One region of the Methylophaga sp. UBA3613 genome, then DNA from elsewhere that is predicted to be linked to it. Evidence: riboswitches for the same ligand, from Rfam matches in the RefSeq annotation. Region 1 holds a riboswitch; the other holds the start of a gene.
The links. A riboswitch is a leader RNA that binds a small molecule or an ion and turns the genes downstream of it on or off. The one in region 1 is predicted to bind cobalamin.

Region 1 (5,745 bases):
CCCAGGCACAGCGTTAACAGCACCACGGAAAATAAGCTGCCCCAGAACGGAATCTGGCTGATCAGGTAAGTAAGAACCGTTATTGGAACCACACAAATGACCAATGCCAGAATACCCAAAAAAAACTGAACAAACCGATGATGATGGGAGTGATTAAGACGTGCTTCGATTTTGTTCACCAAAGTGCCGAAGCCGACCAGAGGATGGAACCGTTTCGGTTCACCGACAAACCAGTCAATGATCAAAGCGCTGAGCATGATAATAAAGGTCATGACTTAGTATTGTTTTCCCAGCGGTTTTCAAAGATAAGTTCATCCAGAGGCTGACGTTGTCGCCAGTTTTCCTGCTCCAGCATGGGCTGTTGGTAAAAATCATCAACATGACCCAGACACAGAATCGCCACCGGGCAGGCCCCATCAGGAATCCCCAATAAATCGGCTAATTTTTGGGGATCAAATAAGGAGACCCAGCCCATGCCCAATCCTTCGGCACGGGCAGCCAGCCACATATTCTGAATGGCACATGAGACCGATGCCAGATCCATTTCCGGCAGGGTGCGGCGACCAAAAATATGCGACTCACGTTTATCCATCAACGAGACAACCAACACTTCAGCGCAATCCTTGATGCCTTCGACTTTCAGCTGCAGAAATTCTGTTTCACGCTCACCCAACGCCTTGGCAGTCAGCACTCTTTCATTTTCAACGATTTGATGAATAGCATTGCGGATGCCGGTATCGGTAATCCGAATCATCCGCCAAGGTTGCATCAGTCCTACGCTGGGAGCCTGCCAGGCTGCTTGAAATAATCGCTGCAGAATATCCTGATCGATTGGATCAGCAATAAAATGCCGCATATCACGACGCTCACCAATAGCGCGATATACAGCCTCACGATCCTGGTCATTAAAGCGGTATTTATCCTGACTCATGGGGTAAACCAGCGGGCAATGAGTTCAGGGGCTGACGGAAAATAAAAGTGGATATAGCTGGCGGTCAGGCGTTGTTGCTGAAACACGGCTTCACTGACTTTATTGCCATTCGGGCATTCAGCATAGATGATAGCGGCCGGTTGGGTTTCCAACATGGAATGGTGGTAGGTATGCCCACGTAAAGTGTGATTATCAAGAGTGACTTGTTGCAAAGCCAAGGCTGTCAGTCTGGCTTGTAATTTGGCATCAGCTGCCAGCACGCCACACATTTCAGCCTGATGGCCATTTTTATCAGTCAAGGAACGGCATAGATACAACATGCCACCACATTCAGCCACAACCGGTTTATTGGCATTAATGTGTTCACATATCGCCTGGCGCATCGACATATTTTGGCTGAGTGTTTCCAGATGCAGTTCAGGGTAACCACCGGGCAGATAAAGGCTATCCACCTCAGGAAGCGTTGTATCCGTTAATGGTGAAAAAAATATCAGCTCAGCCCCCATAGCGGCTAAACAATCCAGATTTGCCTGATAAACAAAGGCAAACGCTGCATCCTTAGCCACGCCGATGCGAAGATCTTTTAATAATGGCGGTAAAGCTTCAACAGGTTCGTAGTCTAGTTTGATTTGCGGTAAAACAAATTCGGGATTGAGCTGAATGCTATCTGCCAGTCGGTCCAGACGCTCAGTCAAATCCGTGAGTTCATCAGCCTGAACCAAACCCAGATAACGGCTGGGCAGACTTTCAATTTGACGAGGCATATTAGCAAGGCAAGGTAAATCGTTAGGTAAAGCGGACGTCAGCATTTCAGCATGTCTGGCACTGCCCACACGATTGGCCAGAACACCAGCCAACGTCACATCCGAACGAAAGTTGGCTAAGCCGAATGCTAAAGCGGCAAATGTTTGTGCCATGGCACTGGCATCAATGACCGCTAACACCGGGATTTCTATAATGGCAGCTAAATCAGCTGTGGAAGGCGTACCATCAAACAAACCCATCACGCCTTCAATCAGAATGATATCTGCCTGTTTGGCGGCGTCGGCAATCAATTGTCTGGAGTGAGTTTCACCGACCATCCATAAATCAACTTGATAAACCGGATGGCCGGAGGCAAATGACAGGATCATTGGGTCCAGAAAGTCTGGACCCACTTTGAAAATTCGGACCTGTTTACCCTGACGTCGATAATGCCACGCCAAGGTCGCGGTAACGGTTGTTTTACCTTGACCTGAGGCGGGGGCAGCAATAATCAGCGCAGCGCAGGTTTGCGGCTGCTGTGACATTAACGTAGCTGATTACTGCGCTGGCTCAAATTCGCAAAACGGAAGCTGATATGAATCACCGCGGCAGCAGCAATATAAAAGCTTAATTTACTCAGGTTGCCAGGATAGGACTGGACAAACCGGGTCAGATACTCAGCCATGGTTGGATCGACATAACGACCTGAAAACCAGTAAAAACCACCGCCACTGAACAGGCCGGCAACTGCGGTAACCGTCACCAGCGTCATCGCCAGTGTAAACAGAGCAGTCCAGTTAAATTGGTATTTGGATTGAAACCAGCGACCTGCCAGCCACAAACTTCCATATGCAGGCAGTAAAAAGCCATAAGATGGCGAAACACAGAAATTACTGGCGCCGCCTATGTATACCGACATCAAATCCAGCACAACAGCCAGACCTAAAAAAGCCGGAAACCACAATTTTGAGGCCAGATAAAATCCGGCGAGCATAAATACTGCCCAGGAGGCGCTGGGTAAAACGTTGATATCGGCGAAATGATGACCACGAGTCATCACCATTAATAAGACAAGAAGTGCAGCCACGATCAGTTGCTGACGTAGAGATAATAACGACATTGAGGTTCTCCGATGTGCTCACCCGCACAACTTGGTTAATAGCATTTTCGGTCAACAGACCAGGATATTTCAGGCCGGTCTCCGGACTCATGAGCGGTGTTGTCACCGGTTGAACACCTTCCCGTAATAGATACAGTGGCGTAACGTTCAACCTGAACTCATTTACCGTTGCGGGGGCAGTGTCGGGTTTATCCAATGTTTGGCTGCACCGACTTCCCGTTTCATCACTTTCGCGACACCTGAAACTGCCGACAGAATAAGGATTAGCAAGCTATATTGTCAATTTGGAAATCATTAATTGTCCTTATCAGGTTTGACGATAAGCCATGGGAGATTTAAGATGCGCGCCTCTTCAGGTGCTTTGATATCCATCAGAGTTAAACGGGAAGTTGGTGAAAATCCAACACTGCCCCCGCAACGGTAAACGTTGAAAATGCATCCAATCAGCCACTGCGTATTAATCGTGGGAAGGCGGATGTACTGGCGCAAGCCACAACGTGAGTCCGGAGACCGGCCTGAAGTTCATCACAACCGAATCGTGTTGTGTGACTTTATTAACCTGGATCGCGGGTGAGCGTATCCCTAGGAGACAATATGAAACCTTCAACAAAGGCCATGCCTTTGCGTGTCAGTGCACGACTGACTTTGGCGGCACTGGCTACTTCCACCTTCTCTGTTACGGCTCTGGCTGAACAGGAATCCCTTGATGCAATGACGATTACGGCAAACCGTATGCCCACGGAAAATGCATTGGCCCCGAATACCGTTATCACACGTGCGGATATAGATCGTTTGCAGATTAATAATTTGCCCAGCTTACTGTCACGGTTTCCAGGTATGGATATTTCAAATAGCGGTGGCTTGGGGAAAAACAGCAGTGTCTATTTACGAGGCACAAATTCAGATCATGTGCTTTTTTTAGTTGATGGGGTTAAATGGCATTCTGCTACATCAGGAGGGGCTGCCATCCAGGACTTTCCGGTAAATCAGATTGAACGAATTGAAATCGTACGTGGACCGAGGTCTGGTTTGTATGGTTCAGAGGCGATTGGTGGCGTCATTCAGATATTTACCCGGCAAGGTAAAAACCAGGATCCAACTCCCTATGCTTCGGTGGATATTGGTAGTCATAATACTAAACAGGCAAGTGCGGGCGTAAGTGGAGGTAATGAAACGACTCGTTATCATGCCAATTTCTCGCATCAATCAACCAATGGAATTAATGCCAGAGAAGAAGATAATCCGGATCATGATGGTTATCGAAATAATAGTGTTTCAGCAAAAATTGATCACGATATCAATAAGGACTGGAGTGTTGGAGCGAATTTTTTACGCGCTCAATCACAAAATCATTATGATAGTTTTTCCCTGACCGAAGATTTTTATGCTGATAATATTCAACAGGTTATGGGTGTAAATTCACGTTATCAATTCACGGATAATTGGCTAATGTCCTTTAATTTATCTGAATCCCGCGACGAGTCAGATAATTATGCGGATGGTACTGCCGATGGCACGTTCAATACTCGTCATCGGTTTTTCAGTCTGGTTAATACTTTTATGCTGTCAAAACAGCAACGTCTCAATGTTGGGCTGGATTATGATAACGATCATATTGAGGGCACGATTGATTACGATGAAACCTCACGTGATAACAAGGCGATTTTTATCAGCTGGCAGGGGCATGCAGGTAATCACAGTTGGTTATTAAGTACACGTCATGATGATAATGAAGCCTATGGGGAAGAAACTACTGGCACTGCAGAGTGGGGCTATCAATTAACACAGGCACTTCAGTTTACGGCGAATGTAGGAACTGCATTTAAAGCCCCAACATTTAATGAACTTTATTATCCAGATGTTGGTTTTTTTGTTGGCAATCCCGATTTAGAAGCCGAAAAATCCAAAAACTATGGCGTTGGTTTGTTAGGCAACACGGATTGGGGTACTTGGGGAGTTCATGCTTTCCAGAACAAAATCCGTGATTTGCTGGTGTATCAATTTCCCACCACTGAAAATGTGGCTGAAGCCAAAATTAAAGGTCTTGAGTTCGATTTGGCTACAACGCTGATGAATTGGCAGGTACAGTTCAATGCGACTGTGCTTACACCCGAAGATGAAGAAACGGGTAATAAGCTACCACGCAGAGCACAGCGCTTCGCGAATCTGCATGTTGATCGTCAGTTTGGTGATTGGTTAATTGGCGGCAGCTGGAAAGTCAGTGATTATCGTTATGATGATGCCGCTAACAACACGCGTTTAAGTGGTTATGGTCTGGTGGACTTCAGAGTGGCTTATCAGATAGATAACGACTGGTCAGTTAAGTTAAATGCAATGAATGTATTCGATAAGGAATATCAAACCGTCAACAACTTCAATACCTTAGATCGCACTTATATGTTGTCTTTACATTATCAGCAATAAGGTAATTCATTGTTGCATGCTCAGTCATTGTTGGCTGAGCATAACTGCTTAATTTCACCATTATTAATAAAGCCATTTTCCAATATTTCCTTAAATCTCTTTCCTGAGGTTTATTTCTCTAAGCCACTTAAGGATAAAGCTGGTCAGCAATAAGGCTTATCTTTTAGAATGTCAGGATTTTCCAGCTATTTCAGAGTTGTCATGACCAATCTTAAAGACAAAGGTTTTGCTACCCGCGCAGTGCGTGCCGGACAGGTAAGAACGCCCGAAGGTGAACATTCCGAACCGATTTTCCCCACATCGAGTTTTGTGTTTGATAGCGCGGAACAGGCGGCAGCACGATTTGGCGGAGATGAACCGGGAAATATCTATTCACGGTTTACCAATCCAACCGTACGTACTTTTGAACAACGCCTGGCGTCATTGGAACAGGGTGAGTCCTGCGTGGCAACAGCTTCGGGCATGTCCGCTATCCTTGCTACTTTTATGGGCTTATGCGCTGCCGGAGATCATATTGTTTCTTCAC
Region 2 (5,745 bases), 310 kb from region 1:
GGCAGACGTTCGAGACCTTTGATAATGCCACGGCTATTCCATATCGGGCGGACACCCAGCAGCTTCATACCAAACGCAATCATGGCACCTTCATCCCGCACTGAATCAGAGGCCCATAAAATCACCCCTTGTTTATTGCGATCGCCTACTTCATGACCTTCAATATTGCCCTTTTCGCCGGCCAAGACCGGTGCGGCCAGTTGTTGACCGATATCAAAACCCACACGGGTTGGCAGCAGGCTGCCATCCAACGCATAAAAATTACGGCCAGTGGGCAGAGCATCCGGCGTGCGAATGGGATCATTGCCTTTCCCCGGAGAGATAAAACGACCATTCAAACCATTCAAAAGCGCTTCAATCTCAGCCGCTGGAGACATTTGCAATTTTTGATAGATAGCTTGACGTTGAGCCTCGCTGGAATCGGTGTTGTCCAGAATTGAGTTCATCATGGTATCGAGTCCATCCGCGGACCAATCCCGGCCAAATACATGCAGACCCAGTGGCATAAAGGTCTCTTGAAAATTTGTCAGATAATGACCGACTTCATGCAGTAGAAAATCATCATCAATTTCATCGAAACCGGCACCACGCACTTGCAGCTCTTCATCCATGCTGGCGATCAATTCATTACGCAGACCCATAGTTTCGATTTGTTCACGCAGGCTGCGAATAGCCCGATCCCGTGTGGCTTTATCTGAAGCAGCTTCGGCGCTTTCAATCAACTGACGTAGTTGTAGCAGATCGTCATAAAGTTCAGTGACGGCGAGCGGGGGAGTCAAATGATCGATGATAACTGCCTGTCCACGGCGTTTGGCCTGTATGCCTTCACCGACGCCATCGACTATATATGGATAAAGACCCGGAACCTCACCGGCAATAATAGCGGGGTAATCATCTTCACCCAGACCTACACTGCGTTTGGGTAAAAACTCATAGGTTGAATGTCGACCAACATGCACCATAGCATCAGCGTTAAATTGCGACTGAATATAGTGATAAAACGCCAGATATTGATGTGGCGGAGGGAAAGACATATTGGCATGCAACAGTTCTTCGTGAATCTCCCAACCACGCGGTGGTTGCGGGCCGATAAACACATTGCCAAATTGCACGCCGGGAATCAGTAATCGATTATCCCAGACCATCACTTTGCCGGGTACTTCACCCCAACCGCGAATACCTTCAATCTGCATTTCCAATAATGCATCATGTAAGGATTCGCTATGCTGCCAGTCGGGCTGATGGCCTTGAGCAGCTGCATCGATGATCTGCTGATAATCCTGTTCCAGCTGATTTAATAAATCCAATGCTCGACTGCGGCCGGGATGACGTAAACCATCCAGTGCATGATGCAGATCCGTGGATGTTTGCTGCATAAATGCCGTTAGCAAATTGAGTTGAGATTGGCGAGTTGTCACACTGTCCAATGCCAGTGCCTGCTCAATAGCATCACGCATCCGCTGCTGTAATGCTGCCAAAGGACCATCAATCATTTCAGCCTGAACAGTTGCCGGTAACTGTTTGAACCAGCGTTGATATTCATCCGCTGTCATGGTGTTGGCGACCTTGGACATCGCTGATAATGCTTGTGCGTCTTCAGGTAAATTCACCCCTTTAAGTTGCAGCATATCCAGCAAAGATTCCGCATCTTTTGGCAGCTCACCAGTCTGATAACCTGCATTTTTCAGGCTATTCAATATTTCCAGCAGACTTTCAGGCACATTCAGATTATCAGCACCGATATTATGTCTACCGGGGGGATGGTTGTAATACACAATGGCGACACGCTTATCGGCATTGTCTTTTTGTTGTAGAGCCAGCCAGCCTTGCATGCGCAGTGCCTGACGGTTTATATGTTCTTTAATTGGTAGACTTTGCGTCAGCTGGGCCCCGGTTTGTGGGTCCATCTTTGCAGGCTCGGTCAATGCCAGAATCTGTGGCTGACTGACACCTTGCAACTCCGGCATGGCAATCCGATAATGAATCGAATCGCGAGGAATACCCTGTGAAGATAAGGCATAATCCGCCTCACTTAATTTATTAAGACGAATACCTTTTAAAACCGGAACATTAAGCTCAGTAAATAATTGTTCAACCTGCTCACGACCATCACCACCACCAATCACAAAGTCCTGAAAAGAAACGATTCCCCATGGTGTGTTTGGCAAAGATTTGTTCATCACCTTTTTGATCGTCTCAATAGCCTCAACACTGGGTTCGCCCCAGGCGGCCAATACGGAAACACATTGACTGTTCAGCGCCTGACAATACTGCTGATGCAGTTTCCATTCACCTGTTAAATCGCCGGTATCATGATCGACCAACCAGACAACAGGATTTGTTGTATCAAGTTGTTTGGCTAGTTCAGTTGGGCTTAACCATTGAGTTTTATCGTCTTTATGCAAAGCAAAGCGTAAAGCCCCAACAGGTTGTAATTCGGCTTTTTTACTGCCTTCTGTGAGCAACATGTCCAGCAGACTGCGTGAATTCTCTGTCGAACGGTTAACCCAGTAAGCACGAGCCTGTAACCAGTTAGCATACTCGGGATATTGAACCTGTTTGGCCTCTAACAGAGTTGTTGTGCTTAATGAGGCTTTATCACTCAAGATATGATTAGGAATAGATTGTGTAACCGGATCGCTATTTAATTCGATAAGCCGCTGGTCACTATGTAAAACATAGCGTTTTTGATCATTGTTATATTGCCGAACGAGTAATCGTTCCACAGGATCGCCAAATACACCAACCACTAATATGCTTGCACTGTTATCAATTAATTGCTGTAAGTCAGCATCAGTCAAAGCATTAAGCTGACTGACCGTGCGGATTTGAATGTCTGCATCAGGCTGTTGTTGTAATAATTGATGTGCTCCAGAGACCAAAGTCGGGGCAGAGCGATCTGACACAATAACCATTACATGATGCTCACTGGCATACGCACTTGAAGTTATCAGAGAAAACAACAGGGCAAATAGAAAAATGGGTCGGTGAAAACACAAGCGATATTTAACAATATAAGACATCAGACATCCTGCCGTAGCAAAAGCAGCTACCAGTTAGGTAAATAGCGGGCAGGGGACAGTATGGGTGTAATCTCGGAACGTTCAGGCACCCCGCCACGACTCCTTAGTTAGCTTCGGGCCGGTCTCCGGACTTACAGCTTAGCCATATTGGGGGCTGATTTTCTTTACTGGCCATTACGAATGTTGGCGATGAAAGATAAAAACAGACCCTCGGCATCATGTCTCGTCTTCCCATACTGTTAAGTACAGTGACTGTCGATCTATCAGGCAGATAGCGACCAGAGCAATGAAATAACTGTTTACCGTTGCGGGGGCAGTACAGGAATAACCAAATAAGAGGCGCACCTGTTTCCCGTTTAACCTTAATCACATGTAGCAATAAAGGCACCTGAAACTGCCTGCGATAATACAGACAAATGGTAATCAGTCAAACTATGCGATATTGGCAGTAATACGTTAATAAGACTGATCGTGATTTTGAGATAGTATTTGGCTGAACGTTAATAGCCCTTAGCTTTCATAGTCAGTAAGCTGTTTAATACTATGGGTAACTAATCCATAATCAATCACGACATTAAATTCAATAGAAGGAGAGTAAATATGGAATGGATATTACTAGGGATTGTCGGCCTGCTGATTTTATATGTGATTATTGAATACAATAAATTGGTTCGGCATCGCAATATCTTCCAGAATGCATTCAAACAGATAGACGTTACACTTAAGCAACGTCACGACATGATTCCGCAGCTGGTCAGCACCGTTAAAGGCTATGCCAAGCATGAACAGGAAACGCTTAATGGGGTAATTGAAGCCCGCAATCAAGCAGAAAAAATGCGTGATCAAACCGACTCGGGCGATGCAAAGTCAATGCTGGCGCTTGGACAGGCTGAAGGTGTGTTAGGTAAAGCAATGGGCGGCATCTTCGCTTTATCAGAAGCTTATCCGGATCTGAAAGCGGATGGTGCTTTCCGTGATCTGATGGAACAGCTGACCAGCATTGAAAACAAAGTGGCAGCCTCGCGCCGCGGCTACAACAATACGGTGCTTGAATATAACAATGTTCTGGAAACTTTTCCGACCAATATCCTAGCCAATATGTTCAGCTTTACTCGCGCCTCAGAGCTGGAGTTTGATGACCGTGAAGCGATTCAAGACGCGCCCAAGGTTGAGTTTTAAAAATGGCTGCAATGAGCAGCTATCAACTGGGTGCAAATGCCCGAAAACAAAGTCGATTGATGATGACTTTGTTTATTTTTTCTGTGGCGTTGATTGCAGCCGTGATTGCCTCGCTGGCTTCTGTCAGGATGAGCGGCGACAGTATTAATCAGACTGAACAATTAATGGTTAACTGGCAACTATTTGGGTTGGTTGCTGCCGGCGTTGCTATGGTGATTGTTCTGACCTCTGTTTGGAAAATAGTCACCATGGGCGGTGACGGTGCAAAGGTTGCTCAGGCTTTGGGAGCGACTGATATTAACGAGATAACCGGTGATCCCTTGGTTACACGTTATCAAAACATCGTTGAGGAAGTGGCGCTGGGAGCCAGCATTCAGACACCGCAGGTTTTTATCATTGAAAACGAACCCGGAATTAATGCTTTCGCTGCGGGTAGCTCTCCCGATAATGCGGCTATTGCCGTGACTCGTGGCGCATTAACGTTATTGAATCGTGATGAGCTGACAGCAGTAGTCGCCCATGAATTTGCTCATATTCGTAACCTCGATATGCGGCTCAACCTTCGTGTAATCGGTTTGATTCACGGCTTGATGGCACTTTATGTTGTCGGACGGATTCTGATGCATTCAGGTGGGCGCGGCAGAAAAGGTGGTGCTCAAATACTGTTAATCGGAATTGCTCTGATTCTACTGGGATTACTAGGGGCTTTTATGGGAAAAATCATGCAGGCAGCGATATCTCGTCAACGTGAATATCTTGCTGATGCGGATGCCACACGTTATACCGGTGATCCTATTGCGTTAGCGGGCGCGTTAAAAAAAATAGGGGCCCTCAGTCAACAAGGTGCCAATAAAGTCAGACATGATGAACTGGAAGAGGCTAGGCACATGTTGTTTGCCGAGCTTTCAAATAAAATGTCTGGAATGCTGTCTACACATCCACCTTTGGTAAAACGAATACAGGCGCTGGAACCCGGGTTTGACCCGGAGATTAACGGCTGGCCTGAGATAGAAAATGCTCCATAAAATAATTATCCCTCACCCCAAATAATACCTATTTGAAGTGAGAGATAATGGTTAACACTAATTATAGCGTCTGCGTAATAAATCGTTTACCAGGCAAAGTAACACGTAAAAGCCAACCAGTGGAGCCAATCCATAGACTAGTCCGGCTTGCAGTTGTGGGAGGTACGGTAAAGACAAGGCCATTGCAATGGTAAACCAGACATAGGCGACATATAACACCAGGAATAAGAAGCCTTCAAATCGATTTAACGTGCTTCCCAAAAAGAATAAGGGTAAACATAAAATCGCCACAGCCAACATAACAGGTACATCAATCTGCATCAGCTGTTCGCTTGCCAGTAATGGAGTAGGGGAAAACAAACCCGACAAACCCAATACCGCCAGAATATTAAAGATATTGCTTCCTACCACATTACCAATAGCAATATCCCGTTCACCTTTGATGGTCGCAACAACAGAGGTCATGACTTCTGGAAGTGACGTGCCAGCGGCGATAATGGTTAAGCCAATAACGGCTT

Region 2: another riboswitch for cobalamin. It lies ahead of B3S93_RS06980 (cobaltochelatase subunit CobN); the one in region 1 lies ahead of B3S93_RS08375 (hypothetical protein).

What each region holds. Positions count from the first base shown of each region.
Region 1 is NZ_DFLS01000006.1:459,863-465,607, reverse strand. Features, by position in the region: gene cbiB (adenosylcobinamide-phosphate synthase CbiB) at 1-272, opposite strand, end outside; gene bluB (5,6-dimethylbenzimidazole synthase) at 269-931, opposite strand; gene B3S93_RS08380 (cobyrinate a,c-diamide synthase) at 928-2,220, opposite strand; gene B3S93_RS08375 (hypothetical protein) at 2,220-2,795, opposite strand; cobalamin riboswitch at 2,851-3,053, opposite strand; cobalamin riboswitch at 3,133-3,328, shown strand; gene B3S93_RS08370 (TonB-dependent receptor domain-containing protein) at 3,390-5,219, shown strand; gene B3S93_RS08365 (O-succinylhomoserine sulfhydrylase) at 5,421-5,745, shown strand, end outside.
Region 2 is NZ_DFLS01000006.1:147,811-153,555, reverse strand. Features, by position in the region: gene B3S93_RS06980 (cobaltochelatase subunit CobN) at 1-3,023, opposite strand, end outside; cobalamin riboswitch at 3,123-3,430, opposite strand; gene B3S93_RS06975 (LemA family protein) at 3,624-4,202, shown strand; gene B3S93_RS06970 (M48 family metalloprotease) at 4,205-5,227, shown strand; gene B3S93_RS06965 (calcium/sodium antiporter) at 5,285-5,745, opposite strand, start outside.